One region of the Blautia sp. SC05B48 genome, then DNA from elsewhere that is predicted to be linked to it. Evidence: predicted binding sites of a transcription regulator. Region 1 holds the regulator's gene; the other holds the start of a gene.
What was found. Region 1 encodes HrcA, which represses chaperone genes, less so after heat shock. Its sites were predicted from a motif close to TGTTAGCACTCNNNNNNNNNGAGTGCTAACA; they were not measured.

Region 1 (16,815 bases):
CACTGAGACTGATTCCCTGATTTTTTTTGAAAAGAGCACTTAAATAAGCAGGGCTTACATTGGCAGAGGCAGCAATATCATTGAGGCAGAGCGTATTGTCAGTGTAGTGTTCATTGATATAGGAAATCACCAGTTCACAGAGCTTCTGGTGATAATCATTCATGGAGGAATCAAGCTTCCGGCATAAAAGATGGCACAGATCCTTCAGCCATTGACATAGCTCTTCCGTATTATGAAACTCATTTATGTGGTTGTAAACATACAAAATTTTAGCTTCAAGGTCATGCGTATCCAGATTTAATTCATAGAAAAATTTCAGGATCCGGCCAAGAAGAGAATAAATCTGTATGAAAGCGAAATTCTTTGTGCGAAATTTCTGAGTGAGCCAGTCGGAAAAATTCTGAAACCAGAGATCTATGGCAGCGGTATCCTTTTTGCAGAGAAGCCGGATCAGTTCATCCTCCTTTGTATCTGAAAAATCTGCAACAGACAGATCGGAACCCAGAGCCTCTCTTCCGTCAAAGATATTCTGATGCGGGAAAAAGAATCTGTATTCCAGTGCATGTACGGCGCTTTTATAAGAATGGTTCAGGTTCCAAAAATCCTGGACAATTGTTCCAATACCTGCGTTGAGAGAAAGTCCCAGTGGCTGGCAGGCATCTGCGATTGAGGAAATAAGTCCGCTGGTAAGCTGGCGGAAGCTGTTGGACTGACAGCCGCTGTGTCCCAGAATGCACAGATAGCCATCCATATCCGGGAGAAGATACACAAAATCAAGAGAAGCGGTTTCCTCAGTTATCAGATCCTGAAGGTTGAAAAGCTCCATCTGAAACTTTTCAATCCCGTAAACAGCTTTTAGATCCGGAGCATTTTCAAGCTCCAGAATAACAACTGTATAAAAATCATAATTCAGCTCCAGGTTCAGATACTTAAGATAAGGCTTCAGTCGGTAGGCTGCTTCAGAAGACGGAAGGTGTGTGATCTCGCGGAAAAATTTTTCCGTAAGAAGAGGCCTGCTTTGTTTCAGAAGCTGGAGATTTTTCTGTTCCTTTTCCATCAGTGCAAAAGCGTTTTTTACCTTCTGGATAAGATAGGCATAATCCAGAGGCTTTTCGATATAATCCAGAGCACCGAGGAGCAGAGCGCGTCTTGCATATTCAAATTTATCATAGGCACTGATCAGGATGATCTTCACCATAGGATTGATCTCAAGAGCTTGACGGCTCATGGAAATGCCGTCAAGATCAGGCATTTCAATGTCAGAAATGATCAGATCTGCCGGTTCTTTTTTCATGGCTTCGATAGCAGAGGTTCCATTGTAGCAGACATGGATGATCTCTGCATTCAGTGTTTCCCAGTCTATGTTTTTTTCGATACCTTCTGCAGATAAGTAATTATCATCTACGATCATTATTTTTTTCATCGATATCTTCCTCCATCTGTTCGAATTCAATGGTGACGTATGTGCCGTTTCCGGGGTTGCTGCGGATCCTTACGGAACCGTTTCCGTATAATGGGTTGGAAATACGGGAACTTACGTTGGAAATTCCAAAATGCTTCTCATAATCAATAACATTATGCTCAATAGCATGGCGCAGCTGTGCAAGGGTTTCGGAGTCCATGCCGGCACCGTTGTCCTCAATGGAGATCACAACCGTATCATCGCCATAAAGAACATGGATCGAAATGAAAACAGCTGGTGTGCCCGAAGAAATCCCGTGCAGAATGGAATTTTCGAGAAATGGCTGAAGTGTAAACTTGCAGATCAGGAAATTTTCGATTCCATCTTCTGCTTCGATCTCCCAGTCCAGATTATCTTTATGACAGAGCTTTTCCATTTCCAGATAAAGCCGGGCAATTTCCAATTCATCTTTAATAGGAATAAGTTCCTTTGATTTACGCAGGGTAAGACGGTAAAAGGCAGTCAGATTTGCAATCATCTGATCAGCAATGTCAAGCTTTCCAAGGGACTGGCAGGTACGGATCGATCCCAGGATATTGTAAAGAAAATGCGGATTGATCTGTGACTGGAGCAGCTGGTATTTCAGACGTTCTTCGTTTACGGAAAGATTTACAATGGACTTCAGGTTTCCGGCTATTGTGTGCTGCATATCTTCAAAGGTGATGCCCAGTCTGTCAATCTCATCATACCTGGAAGGATCATCCGGGTGGGGAACAGTAACGATAGATAGATGTTCCGGGTCATATCCCAGCTGAAAGGCTTCCATTGCATAGGAAAGTGCAGTGATCTTCCGGGTAAGATTTTCGGAAAACAGGATAACGATGATAACAGTAAGGAGCAAGAAAATAAGGACAGTGATCAGTAAGGCACGGATCAGGATGTGCGTGTTGCCCTGAATATAGCTTTCCGGGATTTCGGTAACATGAAGCCAGCCATTGCTTAAGGTGCAGCAGTTATAATATTTGTCGCCGCTGTGAAAAGAAGAATCTGCATTTCCTTTGAGTTTCTGAAACTGTGCTTTGGAAATTCCGGATAAATTCAGTGAGGATGTATTTTTTGCTGCAATCTCTCCGTGATCTGTGAGAATGTAGCTGTATATGCGGGAATCCAAAGCAGCAGGCTGCAGATAAGTGGTAAGCTCTGAGGTGTCCAGAGCAATGCCGTAGGCGTATTCCAGAATACCGGTGGCCTGATTTTTCAGTGCCCGGACGCAGAGGATCACATCGGCAGATGATTTTTTTGTGGACAGTATTTTAGGCAGAGGCATATTGGAAACCGGTATCCAGACAGAGGAAAAGCCTGAACCGGAAACAATATTTTTATCCAGACCATATGCAGAAAGCTCATCTGTGGAAAAGAAGTACAGGCTTTCTTTTGAACCGAGCTGATCGGGCTGCAGAAAAACATATACATGGAAGAAATCGAATGTGGATTTATACAGCGAAATATTGTTTTTTACAGTGGTGAATTTTTTCAGTGCATCTACCTTATTAGAGGAAGGCTGATTTAGGGAGTACATTTGAAACTGTATGGTATCTGCTACATTTTCAACCTGACCGAGGCGGTCGTTCAGCTGAGAGACCAGCTGCTTGTCAGTCATTACGGCAGAATCGATGATACGATCTCTGGCAATGTTATAGGAAATGTGATAGCTGATGAAGGTCAGGGAAATCAGAGGTACCATAGTTGCGATCAGAAATGCGAGCAGGAGCTTATAGCGAAATGAGGAAAAAATGGGTGGGATACATTTGTGGAATTTCATAGTACATACTCTCCTTTATGTCGAAAACAAATTAATGAAACCGAATCCAGCTGTGAAAAAAAGCCGTTACAAATATAGATTATATAAAAGGATTATAAAAAATTAACAACAAAAATACAAGAGAACGAAAAATAATATAAAGAAATCATAAAATATTGTATTTAGAATGAGGGGGCTCTCTGGTATCCTTAAACCATCAAAAACAGGTGTGGACAAACACGAAAATGTCCAGAAAGGAAGAAAGATATGAAGAAAAAAGTAATGAGTGCAGTTTTGGCAGCAGCGATGGTTGTGGGTATGGCAGGTAACGTGGTTACTGTTTCCGCAGAGGAGAAATATGATCTTACCTTATACAGCATCGACACCACAGACCCGGATTTTGAGGACTGGCTTGCAAATGTGGAAGATGCCACGGGCCTGAACATTAATGTAATTGCGGCACCTACAGATACAGATACCCGTCAGCAGAAGATCACCACAATGCTTTCCACAGGAGATGCTTCCGTGGATGTCATTCAGATCAACGATGAGATGAGTGCGGCATTTAAAAATTCCGGATGGCTGGAAGGACTGAATGATACAGTAATGACAGATGATATCGCTGATCAGTTTGCCCAGGGATATGTAAAGAATATGATCACAGATAAGGACGGAAACATTATCGGTGTTCCAGGCTATACAGGATATTTTGCATTCTGGGTAAATCAGGAGATCATGGATGAGGTCGGAATCAAATCCATTGATACAAAAGAGGATTTCATGAAGTATATGAAGGCTGTTTCCAAGGACGGAAGATTCGGCTACGGCGGTTCCTGGGAGAAAACTTATGCATTTAACGAGCTTGCACAGTTTGTAAACATGTTCGGCGGCGATTATTTTGACTGGACCAAAGAGGAAAACAAGGAAGCAGTTCAGTTCCTCCACGATCTGGTTGCTGATAAAGAAACATCCATCGAGCAGATCGCTGATAAATATGAGCAGATGAATCCGAAGATCAATGACGGAAAATACGGATGCTGGTTCATGTGGGGCCTTGGAACAGATTATGCAAAGGCAGATATGCTTGGCGCAGATAAGATCCACATGGAAATGGTACCGGATTTCAGCGGCAAGGGAGAGCGTGCGATCTTTACAGATTCCTGGAGCTATGTTCTCAACAAAGCATCCAAGAATAAAGATGCAGCTGTGAAATTCCTCCAGTATATGGCTGATGAAGGCGGAATGGAAGCTTCCTATAAAGCATTTGACAGATATCCTGCAAGAAAGGATGTTGCAGAGAAGGTAGTTCCGGATTCTGACCCGGCAAAAGAAATGTACAGCAGATATGCAAATGAATGCAATGTACAGGGACGTCCGATGGTGGCACAGACAATGGAATTTATCAGCGATATGGGAACAATCTTCCAGTCCTGTATGAAAGACGAGATTACAGTTGATGAGTTCTGCAAGAAGGCTCAGGATGTGGTAGATATGTATAAGTAAAAGATATAAAAAAACAGCAATGTAAAGCAGAGGTAAAAGTCTGCTTTACATTGCTTGATGAACAGGGAGGAAAGTTCCATGACAATAAGCAAAAAAAATATGAAGTGGATACCATGGCTTTTGATCCTGCCGGTTGTACTGATTCGAGGTTTTACAACAGTATATCCCATTCTGATGACTGTGAAAAACAGCTTCTTTAATATCAGTATCCTTGCAGGTATCAATGAATTTATAGGCTTCAAGAATTACCTGAAGGTATTTTCTGATCCTAAAGTGCTCACATCGATCAGCTTTACGGCAATATTTGTGGTTGCTTCCATGATCTTTCATGTGATCCTCGGAGTTATCCTGGCACTGATCCTGAATATGAAATTCAAAGGCCGCCGTTTTCTGAGGACCATCGTGCTGATCCCGTGGGCTATGCCTGCAGTAGTAGCCGGTATGGCTGCAAAATGGGCATTTAACAATGATTATGGTCTGATCAATGATTTTATCCGCTGGTTTGTACCGGGTTACCAGAACAGCTGGCTGATCAATACAGGTACTGCAAGAGCAGCGGTAATTGCAATGGACCTGTGGAAGGACCTTCCGTTCTTTGCAATTCTTGTACTTTCCGGACTTCAGTTTATTTCCGGCGATATCTATGAGGCAGCAAAGGTAGACGGTGCAAACGGGATCCAGAGCTTTTTCCGGATCACACTTCCGCTGATCGCAAAAAATGTCCTGACTTTATGTATTCCGTTCACACTCTGGAGACTGACAACCTTCGATCTGGTTTATTCCATGACATCTGGAGGCCCTGGAGAGGATACTGCGCTGATCGCATACAGAATCACAACAGAAGCATTTACAAATCTAAACGTAGGATATGCTTCGGCGCTGGCTATGCTGCTGTTTGTTGTAATGGCGATCTTCAGCTGGCTGAATATACGTGTTATGAATAAGTTTGACAGTTAGGGGGAATTATCGTGAAGAATACAGGAAAATATAATGTTTATCATGGAGTGGTAGCCGTTGGAAGATGGGTTCTGTTTGCAGTTGTGGCTTTTCTGATCCTGTTCCCGGTTTACTGGATCTTTATTTCTTCGATCACACCGTCAGGAGAACTGTTTAAAACACCGATCGATTATCTTCCGGATCATCCCACACTGGAAAGCTATAAATTTCTGATACAGAATGTAGGACTGCTTTCAAAGATCGGAAATACAGTTCTGATCGTAGGCATTACACTTGTGATCAGTACCGTGCTGTGTGCAATGGCTGCCTATGGCTTCTCAAGATTTAACTCAAAGGGAGTTTCTGTTGCATTTGCGTTTGTTCTGGCTACCATGCTGATCCCTGAGGTTGTCACAGCCCGCCCGCTGTATGAGTTTATGCAGAAGGTAAAGCTGTATGATACATATCCGGGACTTATCCTTCTTTATATCAGTACCGTTATACCGTTTACGGTTCTGATCCTCAGAAACTTTGTCGGTGAGATCCCGATCTCACTGGAGGAGGCAGCTGCTATTGACGGCGCATCTTTTTCACAGAGACTGTTTACGATCGTTCTGCCGCTGATGAAGCCGGCAATCGCTACGGTTTGCATTATCAACTTTATTACCTGTCTGAATAACTTTTTCACACCGTTGTTTTATTCAAATGGTATTCAGGTACTTTCTGTTTCCATCGTACAGCTTCCGTTACGTGACAACATGTATGGAGTTCCGTGGGATCTGGTCAGCGCCATGGGATGGATCATCCTTCTTCCGATCATTATCTTTGTAGCTGTTTTTGAGAAACAGATCATGGATGGTATCATGGCAGGTGGAGTAAAAGCGTAAATATAATATTTTTAATTTCCAAAAGAGAGGAGAAAACAGATATGTATCAGGCATTTACAGGCGGACTGGGAGGGATCGCACTTGCAAAGCATGGAAAAAGCCGTGCGATCAACGCAGAAAATCCTCATGGAGAAAAAGGCAGAGGCGGTATGGCTGCAAGTCATCTGGGACCGTCCAGAAAAGGAAGCCCGTGTCTCAGGGATATTGAGCCGGGAACTGTGGTAACTCTGGCAGAAATGGAAGGACCGGGACAGATCAATCATATCTGGATCACCGTTGATAACAAGACTACAGAGGCAGATTGCTTTGTACTGAGAGATCTTGTGATCCGTATGTACTGGGATGACGAGGAAACTCCTTCCGTGGAAAGTCCTCTGGGTGATTTCTTCTGCTGCGGATTCGGAAGGGAATGTTTTGTAAATTCTGTTCCGGTGGCTGTTGTTCCAAACAGGGGCTTTAACTGCTATTTCCCGATGCCGTTTAAGAAGAAAGCAAAGATCACACTGGAAAACCAGCATGCAAATAAAATCCCGGCTTTCTTTTATCAGGTAGATTACTGTCTCTATGATGAGCTTCCGGACGATATTGCTTATTTCCATGCGCAGTGGAGAAGGGAACGGTTGACAGAAAAAACAAAAGATTATACAATTTTGGATGGAGTAAAAGGAAAAGGCCATTATATAGGAACCTACATGGCACTTACCACACTGGAACGTTACTGGTGGGGCGAGGGAGAAATGAAGTTTTATATTGACGGAGATGAGGAGTATCCGACCATCTGTGGAACAGGAACGGAAGATTACTTTGGTGGTTCCTGGAGCTTTGCCAAACAGGTGGATGGAAAAACCGTGGAACAGAATTATAACACGCCGTATCTGGGATATCCGTATTATTCTGCCCATGACGAGCTGATCCACAATTTTTATCATAATGATGACTGCCCGCCAATGAGAGGCTTTTACAGATGGCATTTACAGGATCCGATCTGCTTTGAAGAGGATCTTCGCGTTACGATTCAGCAGATAGGCGTCGGATACCGTGGCCTGTTTGAACGACAGGATGATGTGGCAAGTGTAGCGTACTGGTATCAGACACTTCCTCATGCACCGTTCCAGCCGTTGATGTCAAAAGAGGATAGATGGCCCAGATAAAAAGGGTGGTAGAGATTGAAAAAACAGGTATTTTGCGGGGTATTTGCCCTGGCTCTGGCAGTGACAGGATGTGGAGTCCAGAAGAAGGAGGCTGCATCTGATATTGTGCCGGAGAACAGACAGGAACTGACGATCCTTCATGTGGATGCAGGCACAGAAGGCTTTGATTCTTTTATCAGCCAGGCGGAAAAAGATCTTGGAATAAAGATCCATATTGAAAAATGTCCGGCCAATGCGGACAATCGCCAGGCCAAAATAGCAACTCTTCTGACATCAGGAGATGATTCTGTTGATCTGATCACAGTAAATGATGAGATGATATCCGAATTTAAACATAAGGGATTTCTTCTTCCGTTGGAAGATACGGTTATGACAGAGGAGACAGCGGCGAATTTTCTGCAGGAATACCTGAAAGAAATATGCATGTCAGACGGACATATTTTTTCGGTACCGTTCAGGATGGATATCATGGCATTCTGGGTGAACCAGGAATTGCTGGATCAGGCTGGTCTGGACAGACTCTCCTGTCTCAGTGATCTTGAGATCCTTCAGAAAAAGCTTCAGAATACGGGAAAATATGCATATGGGGATGCATGGGAGATTTCTTACATATATAATAGTATCAGCGAGTATGTCGATTTTTTCGGAGGAGATTATACAGACTGGACGGATCCGAAAACAAGAGAAGCGGCAGAATATATGAAGCGAATGCTGGATACAGGGATGATATCAGAGGAGAATCTGATCGACCAGCATGACCAGCTGAATGAAAAATTTATAAACGGCCAGTATGGATGTATGTTTATGTATACCGGTGTGTTGAGTACTTTTCAGAATGCAGGCGTGTATGGAAAAGATAAGATCCATATGGCACCATTTCCGGAATTTGACGAGAAGGTGACCAATATCGCAACCTGGCAGTATGTACTGAATAAAAATTCTGATCATAAAGAAGCAGCTCTGAAGTTCCTTCAGTATGTGTCCGGATATGAGGCCAGTAAAAATTACGGACAGCTGACAAAAATGTGTCCGGCAAGACTGGATGTGATCGAGGATAAGAATTTTGATCTGGATGGCATTGAAATGATCCGGCAATATCTGAAAGATTATAAGCTGAAAGCAAGACCACTGTGTGCCGATTCCATAGAAGCCGTTTCGTCCATGGGAACGGAATTTCAGAAATATATGCTGGGACAGAAAACAGAAGCGGAATTTTTTGCCGGGGCACAGAACTGCATAGACCAGTATTACAAAAAAGCATCGTACTGATGCTTTTTTTGTTTTGAAAAAATAAGAACTTTTTTTCAAAACATATTGACAAATATTTTACATGGTGATATCTTAAAGACTGTAGATGTTAGCACTCCACTAAAATGAGTGCTAACAGATGTAAAAAAAGAATCAACATCCGTCAGGAAAGAATAAAAAGGAAAGGAGATGGATTCATGGAAGAGGTGTTGAATGAGCGCAAGCAAAAAATCTTAAAAGCAATCATCAAGACCTATATGGAAACCGGAGAACCGGTTGGTTCCAGGACCATTTCCAAGTATGCGGATCTCAATGTCAGTTCCGCAACGATCCGAAATGAAATGTCAGACCTGACAGATATGGGCTATATCGTCCAGCCTCATACCTCAGCAGGAAGGATTCCTTCAGATAAGGGCTACAGACTTTACGTCAATGAGTTGATGAAGGAGAAGGAAGCGGAGGTCGCAGAGCTGCGAGATCTGATCATTGAGAAGACAGATAAGATGGATAAGGTGCTTAAGAAGGTTGCGAAGGTTCTTGCTTCCAATACCAACTATGCTACCATGGTTTCCGTTCCGCAGTACAGCGGCAACAAGGTCAAGTTCATCCAGCTGTCGAGGATGAGCGAGCTTCAGCTTGTGGCAGTGGTTGTCAGTGACAACAACACAGTCCGGAACCAGATCATCAATCTGGATGAGGAAATGGACGACCAGACGATCCTGAAACTGAATCTTCTTCTTAACACCAATCTCAATGGGATCCCGATCCAGGATATCAACCTTGGGATGATCGCCAGACTGAAGGAACAGGCAGGCAGCCACAGCGGTGTGGTGGCAACGGTTCTGGATGCAGTGGCAGCCACCATTCATGTGGAAGAGGAAGATATGGAGATCTATACTTCAGGTGCAACTAACATTTTCAAGTATCCGGAGCTTGCCGATAAAGAGAAGGCAACGGAGCTGATCTCCGCATTTGAGGAGAAGCATGAACTTGCCGATCTTGTAAAAGAACAGATGTCAGATGGAGAGAATACAGGAATTCAGGTTTACATCGGTGATGAGATGCCAATCCAGACCATGAAGGACTGCAGCATTGTAACTGCCAGATATGAACTGGGAGACGGAATGTACGGAACCATCGGGATCATCGGTCCCAAACGAATGGATTATGAGAATGTAGTGGACAGTCTGAAGGAACTGAAGAATCATCTGGATGACGTTTTGAAAAAGAAGAAAACTTAGAAAGGCGGTAGAAAAAAAGTGTCGGAGGAAACAAAGAAAACATCCGAAGAGCAGGAAGCGGAGAAGGAAATCCCCGTAACTGACGGAAATCAGGAAGAAGAAAACCTGACACCGGAGGGAGAAGATCTGCCGGAGGAAGAAAATAATACTCCAGGCGAAGAAGCTGCCTCAGAGGATAAAAAAGAAGAAAAATCAAAAACTTCCTTCTTCGGAAAGAAGAAAAAAGATAAATCTGAGCAGAAGGTGGAGGAACTTACCGATCGCCTGAAGCGTACCATGGCTGAATTTGATAATTTCCGTAAAAGAACGGAAAAAGAAAAATCCAGCATGTACATCATCGGAGCAAAAGAAATCGTTGAAAAGATCCTGCCGGTTGTGGATAACTTCGAAAGAGGTCTTGCACAGGCACAGGAAGGCGATGCTTTTGCAGATGGAATGAAAATGATCTACAAGCAGCTTACCACAACACTGGATGAGCTTGGTGTGAAGCCGATCGAAGCAGTGGGAAAGGAATTCAACCCGGATTTCCATAATGCAGTGATGCATGTGGAGGATGAAGAGGTTGGAGAGAACATCGTGGTGGAAGAATTCCAGAAGGGTTACACCTACAAGGATTTCGTAGTACGCCACAGTATGGTGAAGGTTGCGAACTAACTGACAACAAACTTTATTTTAACAGATACAGACTAAAACAGGAGGAAAAAATCATGGGAAAGATTATTGGTATTGACTTAGGTACAACAAACAGCTGTGTAGCCGTAATGGAAGGTGGACAGCCGACAGTTATCGCAAATACAGAAGGCGCAAGAACAACACCATCCGTTGTAGCATTCACAAAAACAGGAGAGCGTCTGGTAGGTGAGCCTGCAAAACGTCAGGCAGTTACAAATGCAGACAGAACGATCTCCTCTATCAAAAGAGAGATGGGTACCGATTACCGTGTAACCATCGATGACAAGAAATATTCTCCACAGGAGATCTCCGCAATGATCCTTCAGAAACTGAAAAAGGATGCAGAGGCATATCTTGGTGAGAAAGTAACAGAGGCAGTTATCACAGTTCCGGCTTACTTCAACGATGCTCAGCGTCAGGCTACCAAAGATGCAGGTAAGATCGCAGGTCTTGATGTAAAACGTATCATCAACGAGCCTACAGCAGCAGCTCTTGCATATGGCCTTGACAATGAGAAAGAGCAGAAGATCATGGTATACGACCTTGGTGGTGGTACATTCGATGTATCCGTGATTGAGATCGGTGATGGTGTTATCGAGGTTCTTTCCACAGCTGGTAATAACCGTCTTGGTGGAGATGACTTTGATAAGAAAGTTACAGATTACATGCTTGCTGAGTTCAAGAGAACAGAGGGCGTAGACTTAAGCAACGACAAGATGGCTCTTCAGAGACTGAAAGAGGCAGCTGAGAAAGCTAAGAAAGAGCTTTCTTCCGCAACAACAACAAACATCAACCTTCCGTTCATCACAGCAACTGCTGAGGGACCGAAGCATTTCGATATGAACCTTACAAGAGCTAAATTTGATGAGCTGACACATGACCTTGTAGAGATGACTGCTGAGCCGGTTCGTCGTGCACTGTCTGATGCAGGTATCACAGCTTCCGAGCTTGGCCAGGTACTTCTGGTTGGTGGTTCTTCCCGTATCCCGGCAGTACAGGATAAGGTAAGACAGTTAACAGGCAAAGAGCCGAGCAAGAACCTGAATCCGGATGAGTGTGTTGCACTTGGTGCTTCTGTACAGGGTGGTAAACTTGCAGGTGATGCAGGTGCCGGTGATATCCTTCTTCTGGATGTTACTCCGCTGTCTCTGTCCATTGAGACAATGGGTGGTATCGCAACTCGTCTGATCGAGAGAAATACTACAATTCCTACAAAGAAGAGCCAGATCTTCTCCACAGCAGCAGACAACCAGACAGCTGTAGATATCAACGTTGTACAGGGTGAGCGTCAGTTCGCAAAAGACAATAAATCCCTCGGCCAGTTCCGTCTGGATGGAATCCCGCCAGCACGTCGTGGTGTTCCGCAGATCGAGGTAACATTTGACATCGATGCCAACGGTATCGTTAATGTATCTGCTAAGGATCTTGGAACAGGTAAGGAGCAGCACATCACGATCACAGCTGGTTCTAACATGTCCGATTCCGATATCGACAAAGCTGTCAAAGAAGCAGCTGAGTTCGAGGCTCAGGATAAGAAACGTAAAGAGGCGATCGACACAAGAAACAATGCAGACTCCATGGTATTCCAGGTTGAGAATGCACTGAAAGAAGCTGGCGACAAGCTTGACGCAAACGATAAAGCAAGTGTTGAGGCTGACCTCAATGCACTGAAAGATCTTCTTGCACAGACAGCAAATGCTCAGGAGCTTACTGATTCTCAGGTTGCAGATATCAAAGCTGCACAGGAGAAGATGATGGAGAGCGCTCAGAAACTGTTCTCCAAGATGTATGAGCAGACTCAGGGAGCTCAGGGTCAGGCTGGTCCTGGACCGGATATGGGCAACATGGGCGGAAACGCTGGTGCTCAGGGCGGAAATGAAGCAGGATACGGCGATGATGTTGTAGATGCTGATTACAAGGAAGTCTAAGACAAGTAGGAAATAATTACAATGGCTGATAAAAGAGATTATTATGAAGTCTTAGGTGTGGATAAAAACGCCGACGACGCAACATTAAAAAAAGCATATCGTAAGCTGGCCAAGAAATATCACCCGGATGTAAATCCGGGTGATAAAGAGGCTGAAGCGAAATTCAAAGAGGCGACAGAGGCTTACTCCGTTTTAAGTGATGCCGACAAGAGAAGACAGTATGATCAGTTTGGTCATGCGGCATTTGAAAACGGCGGCGGAGGCGGTGCCGGCGGCTTTGGTGGATTTGACTTCAACGGTGCGGATATGGGAGACATCTTCGGAGATATCTTCGGAGACCTGTTCGGCGGCGGAGGCAGAACCAGACGGGCCAACAATGGACCGATGAAGGGTGCCAACCTTCGTGCACGTGTGAACATTACTTTTGAGGAAGCGGTTTTCGGATGCGAGAAAGAGCTGGAAATCGTTCTCAAAGATGAGTGTACCACATGTCACGGAACCGGAGCGAAACCGGGAACATCACCGATCACCTGTCCGAAATGTAAAGGCCAGGGCCAGATCGTTTACACCCAGCAGTCCATGTTTGGTATGGTACGTAATGTTCAGACCTGTCCGGATTGTAACGGAACCGGTAAGGTGATCAAGGACAAATGCAGTGCCTGCCGTGGAACCGGATATACCTCTTCCAGAAAGAAGATCCAGGTATCTGTACCGGCCGGTATTGATAATGGTCAGTGTATCCGTATCCGTGAAAAAGGTGAGCCGGGAACCAACGGCGGACCGAGAGGAGATCTGCTGGTTGAGGTAAATGTAGCCCGTCATCCGATCTTCCAGAGACAGGATATGAATATCTTTTCAACAGCTCCGATCACATTTGCACAGGCTGCACTTGGCGGTGAGATGCGTATTAATACCGTTGACGGTGAGGTTTCCTATGAGGTGAAACCGGGAACACAGACGGATACAAGAATCCGCCTGAAGGGCAAAGGTGTTCCGTCATTACGTAACAAGAACGTTCGTGGTGACCACTATGTAACACTGGTAGTCCAGACTCCGACAAATCTCAATGAGGAAGCAAAGAAAGCTCTGGAAGCTTTTGATGCGGCATGTGGAAACCGTCCGTCAGAGGACAGCACATCCGAGACTTCCGAAAAAACCGAAAAGAAGAAAAAAGGTTTCCGTGAGAAAGTAAAGGAAATGTTTGAGGAATAAATAAAGTGAAAACAGGAAAGAGGCACAAAATGCCTCTTTCTTTTTTTTCTGTATTCGTGTATATTAAAAGAAGTGCCCGTTTTCGGGACAATAGAAAACAGGCGACAGACTGGAATGAAAATCCGTAAATGTGTATACAGCATAAGGAGATATAAAAGATGAAATGGAACCGTTTTACACTTAAGACAAAAACAGAGGCAGAGGATATTGTGATCTGTACACTTGCCGAGGTGGGGATTGAAGGTGTGGAGATCCAGGACAAGCAGCCGCTGACCGATGAGGATAAGGCACAGATGTTTGTGGATATTATGCCGGAAGGACCAGCAGATGACGGGATCGCATATCTGAACTTCTATCTGGAAGAGGATGCGGATACCGAGGCAATCCTGAAAGATGTGAAGGCTGCACTGGAGGATCTGAGAAGCTTTGTGGATATCGGAGAGGCAACCATCACAGAATCCCAGACAGAGGACAAGGACTGGATCAATAACTGGAAACAGTACTTCCATCAGTTCTATGTAGACGACATTCTGATCGTACCGTCCTGGGAAGAAGTGAAGGCAGAAGATAAGGACAAGATGATCCTCCACATTGATCCGGGAACTGCCTTTGGTACAGGAATGCATGAGACCACACAGCTTGTGATCCGTCAGCTGAAGAAATTTGTGAAGCCGGGAATGGAGATCCTTGATGTGGGAACCGGAAGTGGAATCCTGGGAATCGTTGCACTGAAGCTTGGTGCAGGTCATGTGGTTGGTACAGATCTTGATCCCTGTGCAGTTCCGGCAGTGTCTGAGAACAAGGAGGCCAACCAGATCGAGGAGAAATCCTTTGACATGATGATCGGAAACATCATCGATGACAAAGAAGTTCAGAATCAGGTCGGATATGAGAAATATGATATCGTAACTGCAAATATCCTGGCAGATGTTCTGGTACCGCTGACTCCGGTGATCGTTGCACAGATGAAAAAAGGCGCTTACTACATTACATCAGGCATCCTGGATGTAAAGGAGGATGTCGTAGTGAAGGCTGTAAAAGATGCCGGACTAACGCTTGTTGAGGTGACTCATCAGGGCGAGTGGGTATCTGTGACAGCAAGAAAGGACTGATCTCATGCAGCGATTTTTTGTGGAACCTCATCAGATCGACAGGGACAGACATGAGATCCGTATCACAGGAAATGATGTCAATCATATTGTCAATGTGCTCCGCATGAAAAAAGACGAGGAGCTCTGGATCAGCGATAAGGAAAAAGAATATCACTGTGTGATCGAAAACGCGGGGGAGGATGAAGTCCTGCTTCATATCCTCTATGTACAGGAGCCGGATTATGAGCTGCAGAACCGTATTTATCTTTTTCAGGGACTGCCGAAGGCTGATAAGATGGAGCTGATCATCCAGAAGGCAGTAGAGCTTGGAGCATATTCCGTAGTTCCGGTTTCAACCAGACGCTGCGTGGTAAAACTGGATAACAAAAAAGCAGAAAAAAAAGTATCCCGCTGGCAGCAGATCGCAGAAAGTGCGGCAAAACAGTCCAAGCGTATGCTGGTGCCGGAGGTACATTCTGTGATGACCTTTAAAGAAGCCCTTGTCTATGCAAAAGAACTGGACGTTCTATTGATCCCTTATGAGCTTGCAAAGGGAATGAAAGAGACGAAAGAACTGATCCGGTCGATCGAACCGGGAAAAAGCATCGGTGTCTTTATCGGCCCTGAGGGTGGTTTTGAAGAGCAGGAAGTGGCAGATGCCATGGAAGCCGGTGCGAAACCCATCACCCTGGGACACCGGATCTTACGGACAGAAACTGCGGGACTCGCAGTACTTTCTGTTCTGATGTTTCAACTGGAGGATGAATAAACTATGGAAGCATATTTTGACAATTCCGCGACAACGAGATGCTTCGATGAAGTAAAGGATATTGTCTGCAAAACCATGACAGAAGATTTCGGAAATCCTTCTGCCATGCATAAAAAGGGAATGGAAGCGGAGAATTATGTCCGCAGAAGTGCCCAGACCATTGCAAAATTACTGAAAGTGAATGAAAAAGAGATTCTTTTTACCTCCGGTGGAACAGAATCGGATAACCTTGCTATCATCGGCGGCGTGGAAGCCAACAAGCGTATGGGAAAACATATCATTACAACGGCAGTGGAGCACGCGGCAGTGGCCCAGCCTTTTGCCTATCTGAAAGAACAGGGCTATGAGGTGACTATTCTTCCTGTGGATCATCAGGGCGTTGTAAAGCTGGATGCACTGGAAGCGGCTCTTCGTCTGGATACCATTCTGGTGTCTGTGATGTACGTGAACAATGAGGTGGGAGCCGTGATGCCGGTAGAAGAGATCGGAAAGCTTGTCCATGAAAAAAGTCCGAAAGCACTTTTTCATGTAGATGCCATTCAGGCATTCGGAAAGTATCGTATCTATCCGAAAAAGCTGGGGATCGATCTTCTTTCCGTGAGCAGCCACAAGATCCATGGACCAAAGGGCGTAGGCTTTCTCTATATTAACGAAAAAGTAAGAGTACAGCCGCAGATCCTTGGAGGCGGACAGCAGAACGGCATGCGTTCCGGAACGGACAATGTACCGGGAATCGCAGGCCTTGGCGTTGCCGCAGAGATGGTATATACGGATTTTGATAAAAAAATACAGCACCTTTATGACCTGAAAGAACGGATGGCAGAGGGACTTTCAAAGCTTGGAGACATCACCATCAACGGAATGCCTTTAAGAGAAGGGGCACCGCACATCATGAGCGTGACTTTTCATGGAGTCCGAAGCGAAGTCCTGCTCCATACACTGGAAGAATTCGGAGTATATATTTCCGCAGGAAG
Region 2 (16,815 bases), 830 kb from region 1:
TAAAGGTATCATAAACTTGCCGGACAGAAATAAATTATGAAACAAGGGGTGACAAACATGCAGAACATTCTCATTGTAGTAGACATGCAAAATGATTTCATCGACGGTGCACTTGGCACGAAGGAGGCAGCTGCCATTGTTCCGAAGGTGGAGGAGAAGATCCGGGATTTTGACGGAAAGGTATTTTTCACAAGAGATACCCATGAAACGTATTATCTGGAGACACAGGAGGGGAAAAACCTTCCGGTTCCTCACTGTATCCGGGGCACAGATGGATGGCAGATTCGGGAAGAACTGGACGCCTTAAGGAAAACAGAACCCATTGACAAAGAAACCTTCGGCTCCACCGATCTGGCGGGAGAACTGGTTGCACTCAATGAGGATGAAGAAATCGGAAGCATTACTCTTGTGGGACTTTGCACAGATATCTGTGTGATCTCCAATGCCCTTCTGATCAAGGCATCCCTTCCGGAAGTGCCGATCTGTGTTGATGCCACATGCTGCGCAGGTGTAACACCGGAGAGTCATGAGAATGCACTGAAAGCCATGGAGGCGTGCCAGATCAGGATTATCCGGTAAGAAGGATGAAACCGCAGGAAAGGAGGATACTATGAAAAAGAAGCTTCTGAAAAAATTGATGGTCCTTGCGCTGTCCGCAGTAACTGCCTTCAGTGCGGTGCCGGCGGCAATGGTAACAGCCGCCGGTAATCCCTATCCTACAACACAGGATGTGGATCGAGATGGCTTATATGAGATCCCCTGCACACGCTTTGCATGGCAGTGCGTGTATGACAGACAGGGAATCGCGCTGCCTGCATGGGGAAATGCGGTAAACTGGTGGCAAAATGCTATCAACCAGGGCTATGCAGTAGGAAATGAGCCTGTTCCCGGTTCCATTGCTGTATGGAGCGGAGATTATTACGGACATGTTGCTTATGTAACAGCCAATCTTGGAAACAACAGATTTACGGTAGATGAGGGAGGAAGAACGGACAAAGATCAGACATCCTCTCATGGAGTTGCATATGGATATACACTGACCAATGCAGTCGGAGGAAGGCGTCCTTATGATTCCAATAAGGTGCTGCTTGGCTTTATCTATCCGGGCGTTCGTGTACCGGGCAAGCCATATGTGAGCGTGAATCCGGGAAAAGCGAATCAGACTACAACGTTTTCCTGGAATGCAACAAGCTATGCCAGATATTATGATGTATATGTGTATAAAGCAGGAGAATCCAATGCGACGCAAGTTAAGTATGGAGTGAATGGAACAAGTTGGTCCTGCACACTGCCGGCGGGGAATTACAGGGTAGCGGTGGCATCTGTGAATCATGCACAGTATGCATATACATTTTCGGATTCTGTGAATTTCACTGTCCAGGCAGCTCCGGTCACACATACACATAACTATCAGAGAGTAACAGTAAAGGCAACCACCACTGCCAACGGATATACACAGGAGCAGTGCAGCTGCGGAAGTATACAGAATAAACAGATCATCTATTATCCGAAGACAATAAAGCTTTCCAGAACAAGCTATACTTATAATGGAAAAGTAAAAAAGCCAACGGTAAAGGTTACAGACAGCAATAATAAGGTGATCAGTGCAGACAACTATACAGTTACCTATTCTGCCGGAAGAAAATATGTTGGAACTTACCGGGTAACAGTTCGGTTTAAGGGCAATTACTCGGGAACCGTTACAAAAACCTTTAAGATCACCGGAAAAGCTCATAAACACAGCTACAAAAAACAGGTAAAGAAAGCAACTACATCCAGAAACGGATATGTTCAGTATCTTTGTTCCTGCGGTGCGGTGACCGGAAAGAAAACCATCTATTATCCGAAGACAATAAAGCTTTCCACCACAAGCTATACATACGACGGAAAAGTAAAAACACCGAAGGTAAAAGTAACCGGTGCGAATAAAAAAACCATCAGTTCCGGTAATTACAAGGTGTCATATTCCCGGGGAAGAAAAAATGTTGGCACTTATAAGGTAACGGTGAAGTTTAAGGGAAACTACAGCGGAACCGTAACAAAGACCTTTAAGATCAAGGCGAAACCTAAAAACTGGGTTTATGTGGATACGCTTCCAAAGAATATCACTTCCGATAAATATACGATCCAGTATAAACACACCTATCAGAAAACAACCTTCAGCTATGTCAATGATGGTGGTGTTTATGAGTCCGTAAGACCACTGGAGACATCTGCTTCCAGACAGCTGGTGGGCTATTATTACTATCATTTCTGCGGACCGAATACCGGAAAGAATGTAAACTTTGCACAGACGGGCTCTTATGTACATTTTGACAGTGTGGCAGCCAGTCAGGTAACCGTAGCTGCTTCCGGCGCAGATGGAGATGACCCGAGCATTACCTATTATCTGCTGAACTGGAAAGGAAACGGCAGCCGGGTATGGTGCTCCAGCGGAACTACCTGCAACGGCGCCTACGGAAGCCACGGAGCCAGAGGCCAGGCCTGGTACCGCATGAACCAGTACCAGAACAAAAAACTCCAGACTCAGACTACAACCTCCGAAAGTGATTGGACAATCGGTAAAGACAGCACAGCAGTGAAAACCGTTTACCGTTATAAAGCAAAATAGATCATAGATCAGTCATAAATCAGAAACTCCCTCATGTATCAGAAAAACTGATATGTGAGGGAGTTTTTTGATAAATGTGAAGGAGCTTATTTCAAAACGGATCGAAATTTTGCAGTAAGCAACCGACAAAGTTTTACATATATTGTACAGTTTGTGAAATACAGGAAAAAATGACGGGATATCTGCAGCTTGCACCGAAGGTGGGCGGTGACAATATTGCCTGTGTATCCATGTTTGGCTTCCAGGAGAAGATGAATAAACAGGCTCCGGAGGCAGGGGAAAGGATTGAAAAAGAACTGCTGAAGTAAACTGAATATTCTTGTATAAGCTGTCGCATTAATGTGCTACAGCTTATTTTTTTGAAAAATACCGATAAAAATATGGACAAAACCGAAAATAATGGTTAATATATACACATGCCTAAAAAACAAAAAATGAAAATTATACGAAATATATAATATAAATCCGGCACAGAAAAAATATATATAGACATATTTACAAAGCGACATCGTGGATATCAATACCGGAGGAAGTGGGAAAATAACGGGAGGAAGAGAATATGTTGAAATTTTTTAAAGGAAAAGATAAAGGAAATTTAATTTATGCACCCTGCAGAGGAAGAGTGGTTCCCCTTGCAGAGGTTCCGGACCCTGTTTTTGCGGATAAGGTACTGGGTGACGGTTTTGCAGTGATCCCGGCAGACGGCAGGATATATGCTCCGGCAGACGGTGAAGTGGCAATGGTATTTGATACTCTTCATGCAGTTACGCTGACAAGCACTCAGGGAGCGGAAATACTGATACATATCGGACTGGATACAGTCACACTTAAGGGCGAACCCTTTAAAGCGCACGTTGCAGCAGGTGACAAGGTTAAAAAGGGTGATCTTCTGATAGAGGCTGATCTGGACAAAATCGAGAAAGCCGGTTTAAATACAATTATCCCGGTTCTGATCTGCAACACAGATGATTACGGAAAGATAAGCCTCCAGAAGGAGGGGGATGTTTCGGCGGATGAAGCCGTCCTCAAGCTTTCATGATCATCTTCATGCAGCTGACAGGCTTATAACAGCCCGGAGATAGTAGTAATTTTCGGGGTGTTATAACCGGAGTGATCCGGTCAAATATATTTATTTTAAGGGAGGGGAAATATATGAAATTTCTTCAAAAACTGGGAAAAGCGTTAATGCTTCCAGTGGCAGTACTGCCAATCTGTGGTATCCTCATGGGTATCGGATACTGGTTATGTCCGGCAACCATGCAGGGTGGAGACATTCACGGCGCAGCCAATCTGATAGGTCTGTTTTTGGTTAAGGCAGGCGGAGCGCTGATCGACAACATGGCGATCCTTTTTGCTATCGGTGTTGGTGTCGGTATGTCAGAAAAGAATGACGGAACCGGCGGAATTGCTGCACTTGCATCCTGGCTGATGCTCACAACACTTCTTTCTACAGGATTTGTTACAACCATCATTCCATCAATCGCTGACAGTGCAACAAAAACTCTTGCATTTGACAAAATTGCGAATCCTTTTATCGGAATCCTTGCCGGTATCATCGGATCTACATGCTATAACAAATTCAAGAGCACCAAGCTTCCTGACTGGCTGTCATTCTTCAGTGGCAAGCGTTGCGTAGCGATCATCGCAGGAGTGGTTTCCATTGTCGTATCTGTTGTATTACTGTTTGTATGGCCATTACTTTTCAGTGCACTTGTAGCATTAGGAAAAGCGGTTGCAGGTATGGATGTTGTTGGTGCAGGTATCTATGCATTCCTGAACCGTCTGCTGATCCCTACCGGATTACATCACGCACTGAACAATGTATTCTGGTTTGATACCATCGGACTTGGCGATCTTCAGCACTTCTGGGCAGGTGAAACTTCTGCAGATGTATCCTGGAGCCTTGGAATGTACATGTCCGGATTCTTCCCATGTATGATGTTTGGTATTCCTGGTGCAGCACTTGCAATGGTTAAATGTGCGAAACCTGCAAAGAAAAAAATCGCGATCGGTCTTGTTGCATCTGCAGCAATTTGTGCATTTATCTGTGGTGTAACTGAGCCGTTCGAGTTTGGATTTATGTTCCTTGCTCCTGGCCTCTATGTGATCTATGCATTACTTTACGGTATCTTTACCATGATCACAGTTGCTCTTGGATTCCGTGCAGGCTTCAGCTTCTCCGCCGGTGCGATGGATTTACTTTTCTCATCCTCACTTCCGGCAGCACAGAAGACATGGCTCATCCTTCCTCTTGGAATTGCAGCATTCATCGTATTCTATGTTGTATTCCTTTTTGCCATCAAGAAATTTGATCTGAAGACTCCGGGAAGAGAAGACGATGACGATCTTGAGGCAGAGAAGAATATTGAGCTTGCAAATGATGATTATACTGCTATTGCCGCAAAAATCCTTGAAGGCTGTGGCGGAAAAGAGAACATCACAAGCATTGATAACTGCATCACAAGACTGAGACTTGAGGTTAAGGATATTACAGCTGTAAATGATAAAGTGATCAAATCTGCAGGTGTTGCAGGCGTGATCAAACCTGGAAAAACTTCTGTACAGGTTATCATCGGAACCAAGGTTCAGTTTGTTGCAGATGCATTTTCTGAGCTTTGTAAATAATGGCTTTTTTGGAGTCAGGTATTTGTTAAAATAATTATGGGGCAGCAGCAGAATTGTGAAAACGGTTCTGCTGCTGTTTTTTTGTATACCTTATATTGACCGATACTTTCAAAAAGCGTACAATGTTACTTCGATAAAAAGCAATAGGTCATTGCATTTACGATTGCAATATTTCTACAGGGGGAATGAAGTTAATGAAATCCTGCGTATTTCACAAAAAATATCTTTTAGCCGGCATATATATTATTTTTGTTCTGTTTACCTGCTGTAATTCCCGATTTTATCATACACCGCTGGCAAAAATATGTTCTGTAACAGAAAAACAGACTCTGAGCAGAGAAGGAACCAGGGGCTCAAAAGAATATTACTATACTCAGAAGATTACAGCACGGATATTAAACGGTTCGCATAAAGGGGAAAAAATAACAGTCTCTAATGAATATACATCTTCTCAGGTTCAGACCAAGAAATATCATAAAGGAGACACCGTTCTTTTAAGTGGTTCAAAGGAAAGCCCCGGAAAAACGATACGTTCTGTAAAAAGGGATGGGTATCTGGCCTTATTGGCAGGAGGATTATTTTTTCTTCTGATCTGCATTACAGGAAAGCAGGGATTTTACACGATAATATCACTGATACTGAATACGGTCATATTTGCATATGGATTTCAGGCTTTTACAGAGGGGAAAAATATTTTAAATATCTGTAATGTCATCGCAGTTCTTTTTTCACTGACTACATTGATCTGCTTGAATGGAATTCACAGAAAAACATTTTCCTCAGTTCTTTCAACACTGTGTGTTCTGTTTCTGATCATGGCATTGTTTGAATTTTCTATTTATATGTACGGAGATCTGGATTATTCCAATCTGGAATACCTTGGAAGTATGGGCAATTCTGCGGATATATTCTGGGCAGATATTATGCTGACAGGACTTGGTGCAATTATGGACGTGACGGTGACGATCAGCGCAGCAGTAGGAGAAATCGTGCGGAAAAATCCATCGGTTTCTCTGAGAAGACTGATACATTCCGGTCGTGAAATCGGATATGATATTATGGGAACCATGATAAATGTACTGTTGTTTGTTCTGGCAAGTGGCATGATTCCCATGTTCATACTTAAGATGAATAATGATGTAAGCTTTATAACGATCGTGAGATATCACATTCCATATGATATCTGTCGTTTTCTGATAGAAAGTATTGGAATTGTACTGGCAATACCGGTATCTGTTTTTATTGCTTCAGCGATTATGAAAATACCATCACGGAAAAGGAGTGTCAGAGAATGATCATTTTTCTTGCATTGATTTTAATTTTTCTGGTGATCTTGATTGGCGGAGAGCGTGGAGCCATGTCAATTATGACACTGGCGGGGAATATTGTAATTTTATTTTTTTCAATTATGCTGATGTCTGCCGGTTTTCCTGTACTGCTCCTGATATTGGTGGCAGGTGCAGGTGTCTGTTATATTTCTCTGTTTTATCAGAACGGAAATAATCCAAAGACGCGGGCGGCTTTTCTGGCTACACTGCTGGTAATGTTACTTTTGTTTATTCCGATTTATATTATTACATGGAGATCAGGAAGTTACGGGTTAAATGAGCTGCAGATTTCGGAAGATGATTTTATGTATTATTACAGTACGGACCTTCATATTAACATGCTTCATGTAGGAATATTTGTAACTGTTTTCAGTACTCTTGGGGCTGTTATCGACACAGCATTATCTGTAACATCTTCTGTATATGAAGTCTGGACTCATAAAAACGGTCTGACAGCGAAAGAACTTACAGCTTCCGGCTATCAGGTTGGAAAAGAGATTATCGGAACAACGGTAAATACGTTGCTGTTTGCCTATCTTGGAGGAACTATTTTATTATTTTCATACATTCAGACACAGCAATATACCATGGAGATCATTCTTAATTCTCAGTTCCTATTCCAGGATGTTGCAGTCATGCTATCTGGTGCGGTAGCCTGCCTTATTACCGTCCCGGTATCGATCGGATGTATTATTCGACAGATTCACCGTACTGATTCGGAAGAAAAATCTGAAGTTATATAATAGCGTTAAAAAACAGTCAGACCTGTGGGGAAGAATGTGAAAATGTGAAGAGGTTGAATGAAAAAGTAACTTCCACCATGTGCTAGTACTGATAAGTAAAGGGATTTCTGCAGAATTAATTTCTACAAGATATAGATATTTACACAAAACAAAACTATAATATAAGGAGAAAACACCGTGTTTTTACGGGATTGGAACATCACGAAAGGACCGCTGGCTGTTCTTTGCAAGGGTAACTTCCACCGGTCTGGAGAATACGATGCCGGAAATGAATGTGATATTTAGTGCTTTAACAGCGTGGGTTTTAATATCACCTGATCCGCGGGTATATCTTTAAGATCGCAAAGTTCCAATAGTTTTCTGTCTATCAGTAACTGAGCCAGTTTAAATGGGGTACAGCCGTTTAAACTGGCTCTTGCCACGCTATTGATATGGTTAGCTATCAGAGTTACCTTGCTCTGGTTCAGTTGTGCGAAGCCGATACCTTTGGGAAGGATATAACGGATAAATTCATGGTTTTTTTCCAACTTGCCTTTCTGCCAGGACGACATAGGATCACAGTAGAAAACCCGGGATAAACGAGCTGTATCTCCAGGACGTTCAAATATTTCAGGGTCTTTAAAAGAGGAGCCATTGTCTGTGAGGATGACAGGAAATAACTTGTGGTATAGATCAGCTCCAAGCTGTTCATACAGCCAAAGGAAAACTTCCCTGATATTTTTACGGTTATCGGCTTCAAGCAAAAAAATGAGCATAAGGTTACAGTTACGGAATAACATAGTCAGAAGGACTTTCTCAGATTTTCCACCAGCTCCTTCCACAACATCTAACTCTACAACATTTGTGTCTGGATATTCTTCAAGATATTTTTCAAAATGATGGTATGTCCTGTTTTCCCGGTAGCCGGTGTTTTCAGGGGCTTTTCTGGTCTTGCGACGCTTTTTATAGCGTACTTTGCGGGGGAGGTCCAAATTGATAGCAGTAAAATATCCATGATCAATGTAGTTATACAATGTACGGATGGAACAATCGATAAGATGTTGATTGGAAGCGTAAATATGAGATAATGGCTGCCCTTTAAGGAGAAAAGGCGAAACCAGTTGATCCAATTGTTCCAGCGATTCAGGAGTCTGATTGATACCGGAACGGGAAGAAACCTTGATCTCATTATAAAGGTCATGGGCATAATGGGCACGGTAAAAATAGAAGTCATGGGAACAGGTCCGGATCTGTTTACAGTTATTACAGACGTAAGGTGGTTTTTTAAGTCTGTCACAAAGTATAGGAGTAAAATCACGGCAGTACACGGCGCAGCGTTTGGAACGGCATTTAAAGCATAATGACTGGCAGGAAAGGCTGCCACATACATTTCTTTTTTCACAGAAATGAAAGAACTGGCATTCTGAGCGTTTCTTCTGTAGGTCGTCCTGATAATGAGGAACATGTATGAGATGCCGCCGTATCTCCTTTGAGATGGTAGAGGAATCCTTGTTTAACCTCTGAGCGATCTGTGTAAAGTTTTCGCCAATCTGTATACCATGTTCGATAGCAGCACGGTCAGCGAGAGTAAGGTGTTTGTGATTCCCAATATTATTAGTAGCCATAAGTAAATCCTCCTTTGTAATAAAAATGGATCATTTCCGGTGATCGGAGGATATGGGCCAGTGTACCCTGGCATTTGTTATAGGATAGCTTATTGCAGGACTAAGTTCCACCCCTAATTTCAGCAAAAGAACATAAAGGGCTGAGAGTGGAAATTAGTTTTTCATTTTAGGGAAAATGTGAAGAAAGTGTGAAATTAGCACTCGCCTCTTGACAGTGCTAATAATGCGTGTTATAGTACATACAGAACAAAGGAAGAGAGAAAAAGAAATCTTCCGGAGAAAGTTCTTACAGAGTTTTCAGAAACAGTAAATTAAAAACGCCTGCATAATACGCAGCGAATATAGATCAGGAGGAATGAGTTATGTTAATGCCAAGTATTTTCGGAGAAGATTTATTTGATGATTTTATGGGATATCCTGCAGGCCGTCAGGCAGCTGCCAATGCTTATCCTCAGGTGAAGGATATGATGAAGACAGATATCCGTGATGTAGATGGCAATTATGAACTGGAGATCGATCTTCCGGGATTTAAGAAAGAGGATGTGAAGATCCAGCTGAAGAATGGTTATCTGAACATTCAGGCAACCAGAGAAGAGAAGAAGGACGAGAAGGATGATAAAGGTAAATATGTTCGCAGAGAACGTTATACAGGAACCTGCAACAGAAGCTTTTATGTAGGCTCGAGCATTAAGCATGAAGATATCCATGCGAAATATGAGAACGGAATCCTTTATGTAACCTTCCCGAAGGAAGAGACCAAGAAAGAAGCAGAAGAGAAGAAATTTGTTTCTATTGATTGATCGGCATTTACTTTGAAGCAAATATCCGGAACAACCCAAACGGATATTGCAGAGATAACCAGATAATGGCTGGTTGACCGAATGCGGATAATTTTATCCGCCTGACTTAAAACTCCAAATTGCACATTGCATTTGTTTATATAAATGAATATAACCCCCTTTTTTTTCCACCCCTCTGCCAATGCCCGGCAGAGGGGTTCTTTACGTTTCAGCCTGAAGTACAGAGGTGAATTCTGATTAACTTTACACTCCCTCCCCACTCTGTTATACTTGGAACAGGTAAACAGCGGAAATTCGGCAATACTATAAAACTGGGGAAAGAGTTTTTACAGAGGTGAATATATGGGAGATAAGATCAAGGTTATCATGGACTGTGATCCCGGAATCGATGACGGGATCGCACTGGCATATGCGGCAGCACATCAGGATGAACTGGAGCTGCTTGCAGTGACGACATCTGCAGGAAGTACCAGGATAGAAAGAGTGACCAAAAATGCACTGGAGCTGGTGGATTTTTACGGACTGAAGGTTCCGGTGGCAGGAGGCCAGGATCGTCCTCTTGTGAAAGCGGCAATTTATGCGGAAGAATTTCACGGAGAGACAGGGCTTGGCCATTGCGTACTGCCGGAAGCAAAAACAGAGGCTGCTTCTGACAATGCAGTGCTTTTTATCCGTGATATTCTGAATACCCTTCCGGAGGGCGAGCAGGTAGTAATGATTGAAACTGCACCAATGACTAATCTTGCACTTCTGTTGAAGGTTTTTCCTGAAATAAAGAATAAGATCAGAAAAATTGTATTTACAGGCGGTGCAGCAAAAGGCGGAAACATCACACCGGCAGCAGAATTCAATATCTACGCAGATCCGGAGGCGGCAAAGATCGTATTCGATTCCGGAATCCCACTGATCATGTGCGGACTGGATGCTACCCTGAAATGTAATCTTACCAGAAACCAGATCATGAAGCTGTGCCAGTCCGGTGATCAGGCAGCCAGAGCCTGTGGAGATATGGCCGGCTACGTACTTGAAAATTTTTCCAAATATCGCTGCGTGGCAAGTATCCATGCTGCTGTACCGTTTATGTATCTCATCCATCCGGAGTTCTTTAAAACAGAAAAAGTATTCCTGGATGTGGACTGTTCAGACGGTGCCGGACGGGGTGCCACATTATGCGATTTCCGCTGGTGGCTACACGAAGAAGATGAAATGAAAGATATGATTCTGACAGATGCAGATACAGAAAGCTTCCAGCAGGAGCTGTTTGAAGCAATTTATTCTGTTTCTGAGTGCAGAACCGGGAAATAACCGGGATCAGACCATGAAGCAGTTGCGTTCATAAGATATAGAGGAGCAGAACACAGTGCCTGCTCTTCATAAAGATATCTGTGCACACTGTCAGATAAGAGGACAGAAAACCCATGAACTATATTGTATTTGACCTGGAATGGAACCAGAATCCGGATGGAAGAAGACATCCGGATAGTCGGCTCCCGTTTGAGATCATAGAGATCGGGGCAGTAAAATTAAATGAAAAAAGAGAGATCGTTGATACCTTTCAGTGCCTGATCAAGCCCAAAGTGTACCATTGGATCCACGACAGTATCCACGAAGTGATCCACGTGGATTATCATGAACTGGAAAACGGCATTCCTTTTCCAAGGGCGATTCGCAGATTTCTGGAATGGTGCGGGGAGGAGTATCGCTTTTTTACCTGGGGAGACCAGGATGTGATGGAACTTCAGCGCAATATGAAATACTATAATCTTTTGAAGCTGATGCCAGGGCCAGTGCATTACTATGATGTGCAGAAACTTTTCAGCATAAAATTCGAGGATGGAATATCCAGGCGTTCCCTGGAATATGCCACAGACTATCTGGAGCTTCCCAAAAAACGTGATTTTCACCGGGCACTGGCAGACGCCAGCTATACTGCCAGGATACTCCTGGAGATCGATGAAGCATGCATGATCCGTCATCCGTCCCTGGATGTATATCAGAATCCCAAATCCAGAGACAGCGAGATCTATATTTCCTATACAGACCATGATAAGTTTGTGTCCAGGGAATTTGTATCAAAGGAGCGTCTGATGAAGGATCGCATCATGGTAAGTACCATGTGTCCCATCTGCAGATGTCCTGCCAAGCGGAAAATCCGCTGGTTCAGTACCAACAATCCCAAGGTGTATTACAGCCTTGCCCTTTGCCATGAGCATGGACCCGTTGCCGGAAAGATCAGGATCCGAAAAACGGATGAGGGAAAATATTTCGGGGTGAAGACCCTGAGAGCAGAAGATACAGAAGCGGCGGATGAGATCCGTGAAAAGCACGAATCTCTCCGCCGCAGGAAAATGTTACGAAGCCAGGAGAAGATCTGATACGATGTTTCGTTCGTATTGCATTCCCCATCCGACCATTTGTTTCTTATAATAATATTTGCTTTTCAGACGCAGTGGGCCGACAGCATTCTGAAGAACGGCCTGGCGTTTGTTGAGCTGTGATTTTTTGATACCTTTTGGAATAGTCACATAAACCTTTGTCTGATAATAAAACGGATAGGTGTTTCCGTTATTCTTAAGGATATATTTGTCACAGGGGAGTACCTTAAACGGGACTGGCTCCATGGACACCTTCATATCCACCTTTTCAAAATTTTCAAAACCATAATTAAAAAGAGAAGCAGTATCGCTGTAAGCATTTGCCGCGGAAGTAGAATTCAGGATTACGGCTACCAACGTTATATTTCCTCGTTTGCAGTAGGTGACAAGCGTGTTTCCGGATGCATCGGTATATCCTGTTTTTCCGCCACGGACACCTTCATAATAGTATTCGCCGTTTTTCATCATCTTGTGATGATTGAGCAGCTGTCGGGCTTCGGTAAATTTATTGGTAGGCGGGATCTCGTAATAACGTTTGGTACAGTATCGCCGGAAAAGAGGGTTTAGCCAGGCGGATTTGGCGATCTTTGCCATGTCGGAGGCTGTGGTGTAATGATTCTCATCCGGAAGACCGTTAGGATTGTTAAAGTGTGTGTTCTTGCAGCCAAAAAGCTTGGCGCGCCAGTTCATGAGTTCTGTGAATTTCTTTACAGAACCGGAAACTTCTTCCGCAACGGCGACAGACATTTCATTAGCGGACTGGAGCATGACGGCCATCAGGGCCTGATCCCTGGTAAATTCTTCACCGGGAGCCGCATAAATACTGGAATCTCCGGCAGTTACACTGGTGGAAGCGTTCTCAGATACGGTAATATTTGTCTTAGCGTTCAGATTTTCGCAGGCAAGCAGTGTAGTCAGGATCTTTGTGATGCTGGCAGGATAGAGCTGTGTGTCCGCATTTTTGGAATAAAGAACGGCTTCTGTATTTACGTCCATAAGGACTGCAGCCTGTGCTTCGATGCCGGGACCTTTGGGCCACCCGTCAATGGAATCGGTGTCGGCGGCCTGAGAATAATAGCTGGAGTGAGCAGGCATGATTGCTGCGGCCTGACCGGATGACTGTCCATCAGGAACCGGTGTGGCAGTGACGATAGGATCACCATATTCATCGTATCCAAGAGGCGCGGAAGCGCTGCATGGCTCGGCGCCTGTAAGCAGGATTCCCACACAGAGAATACCGGCAAAGATCCGGCGCAGGGATCGTTTTTTCATATTTTTCATAATAAGATACCTTTCAGTAATAAATCCGGGAGAGAAGGTTATTATTCATTTGGAAATCAGTAACCGAAAAAACTCTTGCCCGTTTTGTGATGAGGTGCAGTATTTCATTAATTATAGCATTGTATTAATGAAAAGCTGTATTTTTGCCCTCAAGATTCTGTAGTAGTATACCACTTTCCTCCCGGAAAAACTACTTGCAGTCTGTGAAAATTCCATTAAGAAGAAGTGAACATACATATAATAAGAAAAAATCCCTGAAAACACTTGACATATGGATTTTCCCCAACCTATAATAGACAGCGTATATAGAAAAAGCTGTGATGGAGACAGTAAGCCATATGGAAAGCTTGCAGCGAACCGGGGATGGTGGAAGCCCGGGACGAGTAAATATGGCGGAATATCACTCCTGAGCTTCAGTTCCGAAGTTGTCCGGCAGCAGCCGGGAAGAATATCTGATGTACAGATGATCATCAAGTAAGAGCTGACGGATTTCCTCCGTTACAGGGAACATATATCGGCAGATACAAAGAATTGTCCGCTATGAACAGACATGGAACAACGGCCCGCGCCATAACACAGAGCATAAGACGCAGGAATCCGGACACAGGCCCGTATAATGTAACAGGTGGTACAGCGAATCAGACTTCGTCCTTTTACAGGATGGGGTCTTTTTTTATAAGTGCCCGAAGCATTGGCACGAACAGGTATCTGTGAGGAAAGAATCCGCTGTGGCCTTACAGATGAGGCAGCAGCCAGTAATCAGACACAGGAGGTAAATATTGTGTATCGTAAAGTTGACACGAATCTGAATTTTGTTGACCGTGAAAAAGAAGTTGAGAAATTCTGGAAAGACAACAAGATTTTCGAAAAGAGTATGGACAGCCGTAAAGAGGGCGAGACATACACATTCTATGACGGACCGCCTACCGCTAACGGTAAGCCACATATCGGACATGTTCTGACACGAGTTATCAAGGATATGATCCCGAGATACCGTACAATGAAGGGCTACATGGTTCCGAGAAAAGCAGGATGGGATACTCACGGACTTCCGGTTGAGCTTGAGGTTGAGAAGAAGCTTGGTCTTGACGGAAAAGAGCAGATCGAGGAGTACGGAATGGAGCCGTTCATCCAGCAGTGCAAAGAGAGCGTATGGAAATATAAAGGAATGTGGGAGGATTTTTCCTCTACAGTTGGTTTCTGGGCTGACATGGAGCATCCTTATGTAACATACGACAACAATTTCATCGAGTCTGAGTGGTGGGCACTGAAAGAAATCTGGAACAAAGGTCTTCTTTACAAAGGCTTCAAGATCGTTCCTTACTGCCCGCGTTGTGGAACTCCGCTTTCCGCACAGGAGGTTTCCCAGGGCTACAAGACTGTTAAAGAGCGTTCTGCTATCGTTCGTTTCAAGGTTGTCGGTGAGGACGCATACTTCCTGGCATGGACAACAACACCATGGACACTTCCATCCAACGTTGCACTTTGTGTAAACCCGGATGAGATCTATTGTAAGGTAAAAGCAGCAGACGGATATACCTACTACATGGCAGAAGCACTTCTGGACAAGGTTCTCGGCAAGCTTGCAAAGGATGATGAGCCTGCATATGAGATTCTTGAGAAATATAAAGGAACAGACCTTGAGCGTAAGGAATATGAGCCGCTTTTTGCATGCACAGGCGAGGCAGCAGCAAAACAGCGCAAAAAAGCTCATTTCGTAACCTGTGACAACTACGTTACCATGAGCGATGGTACCGGTATCGTTCATATCGCACCTGCATTTGGTGAGGATGACAGCCGTGTCGGACGTGAGTATGACCTTCCGTTCGTACAGTTCGTAGACGGACAGGGCAACATGACCAAAGAGACACCATATGCCGGTGTATTCGTAAAGAAAGCGGACCCTATGGTTCTCACAGACCTTGACAAAGAGGGCAAGCTTTTTGACGCACCGAAATTCGAGCATGATTATCCGCACTGCTGGAGATGTGACACACCGCTTATCTACTATGCACGTGAGTCCTGGTTCATCAAGATGACAGCAGTAAAGGATGATCTGATCCGTAACAATAATACTATCAACTGGATTCCGGAGAGCATCGGTAAGGGACGTTTCGGTGACTGGCTTGAGAACGTTCAGGACTGGGGTATTTCCAGAAACCGTTACTGGGGAACACCACTGAACATCTGGCAGTGTGAGTGCGGACATATGGAATCCGTGGGAAGCCGCCAGGATCTCTATGAGAAGAGTGGTGACGAGCGTGCGAAGACCATCGAGCTTCACCGCCCATACATTGACGACATCACTATGAAGTGTCCGGATTGCGGCAAGACCATGCATCGTGTACCGGAGGTTATCGACTGCTGGTTTGATTCCGGAGCAATGCCTTTTGCACAGCATCATTATCCGTTTGAGAATAAAGACCTGTTTGAGCAGCAGTTCCCGGCAGACTTCATCTCCGAGGCTGTTGACCAGACAAGAGGATGGTTCTACTCCCTTCTTGCTGAGTCCACACTGCTTTTCAATAAGGCTCCGTATAAGAATGTAATCGTTCTGGGACATGTACAGGATGAGAACGGACAGAAGATGAGTAAGTCCAAAGGAAATGCCGTAGATCCGTTTGACGCACTGAACAAATACGGCGCAGATGCTATCCGCTGGTACTTCTACATCAACAGTGCTCCATGGCTTCCGAACCGTTTCCACGGCAAGGCAGTTGTAGAGGGACAGAGAAAGTTCATGAGCACTCTGTGGAACACTTACGCATTCTTCGTATTGTATGCGAACATTGACAATTTTGATGCGACTAAATATACTTTAAATTACGATAAGCTTCCGGTTATGGATAAATGGCTGCTCAGCAAGCTGAATACCATGGTGAAGACTGTCGATGCAGATCTTGATTCCTACAAGATTCCGGAGGCTGCAAGAGCACTTCAGGAATTTGTTGACGATATGAGTAACTGGTATGTAAGAAGAAGCCGTGAACGTTTCTGGGCTAAGGGCATGGAGCAGGATAAGATCAATGCTTACATGACACTTTACACAGCACTGGTAACGGTTGCCAAGGCTGCAGCTCCGATGATCCCGTTTATGACTGAGGATATCTACCAGAACCTTGTAAGAAGCATTGACACAGACGCTCCGGAGAGTATCCATCTCTGCGATTACCCGGAGGTAAACGAGGCATGGATCGACAAGGATCTTGAGGCAAACATGGAAGAGCTTCTTGAGATCGTTGTTCTCGGACGTGCATGCAGAAATACCGCAAACATCAAGAACCGTCAGCCGATCGGAACCATGTATGTAAAAGCTGAGAAAGCTATGGATAAATTCTACACAGATATCATCGCAGATGAGCTTAACGTAAAAGAAGTGAAATTCGCAGATGATGTAGAGTCCTTCATTTCCTACAGCTTCAAGCCGCAGCTCCGTACAGTAGGACCG

Region 2: EYS05_RS07575 (Hsp20/alpha crystallin family protein) is a predicted target of HrcA. The motif match lies at 9,104-9,134, and genes of this name have one in related genera.

Annotation. Positions count from the first base shown of each region.
Region 1 covers NZ_CP040518.1:2,460,511-2,477,325, forward strand. The annotation lists gene EYS05_RS11325 (response regulator) at 1-1,423, opposite strand, end outside; gene EYS05_RS11330 (sensor histidine kinase) at 1,398-3,224, opposite strand; gene EYS05_RS11335 (ABC transporter substrate-binding protein) at 3,471-4,706, shown strand; gene EYS05_RS11340 (carbohydrate ABC transporter permease) at 4,785-5,663, shown strand; gene EYS05_RS11345 (carbohydrate ABC transporter permease) at 5,675-6,529, shown strand; gene EYS05_RS11350 (glycoside hydrolase family 172 protein) at 6,571-7,680, shown strand; gene EYS05_RS11355 (ABC transporter substrate-binding protein) at 7,696-8,949, shown strand; gene hrcA (heat-inducible transcriptional repressor HrcA) at 9,126-10,169, shown strand; gene grpE (nucleotide exchange factor GrpE) at 10,188-10,823, shown strand; gene dnaK (molecular chaperone DnaK) at 10,877-12,769, shown strand; gene dnaJ (molecular chaperone DnaJ) at 12,791-13,981, shown strand; gene prmA (50S ribosomal protein L11 methyltransferase) at 14,140-15,093, shown strand; gene EYS05_RS11385 (16S rRNA (uracil(1498)-N(3))-methyltransferase) at 15,098-15,841, shown strand; gene EYS05_RS11390 (cysteine desulfurase family protein) at 15,845-16,815, shown strand, end outside.
Region 2 covers NZ_CP040518.1:1,632,201-1,649,015, forward strand. The annotation lists gene EYS05_RS07535 (cysteine hydrolase family protein) at 58-579, shown strand; gene EYS05_RS17370 (CHAP domain-containing protein) at 611-2,611, shown strand; partial or broken gene EYS05_RS07545 (sugar phosphate isomerase/epimerase) at 2,803-2,919, shown strand; gene EYS05_RS07550 (PTS sugar transporter subunit IIA) at 3,171-3,650, shown strand; gene EYS05_RS07555 (PTS transporter subunit EIIC) at 3,764-5,236, shown strand; gene EYS05_RS07560 (YibE/F family protein) at 5,431-6,531, shown strand; gene EYS05_RS07565 (YibE/F family protein) at 6,528-7,307, shown strand; gene EYS05_RS07570 (IS30 family transposase) at 7,589-8,911, opposite strand; gene EYS05_RS07575 (Hsp20/alpha crystallin family protein) at 9,274-9,711, shown strand; gene EYS05_RS07580 (nucleoside hydrolase) at 10,054-11,016, shown strand; gene EYS05_RS07585 (3'-5' exonuclease) at 11,130-12,086, shown strand; gene EYS05_RS07590 (D-alanyl-D-alanine carboxypeptidase family protein) at 12,063-13,367, opposite strand; gene ileS (isoleucine--tRNA ligase) at 14,149-16,815, shown strand, end outside.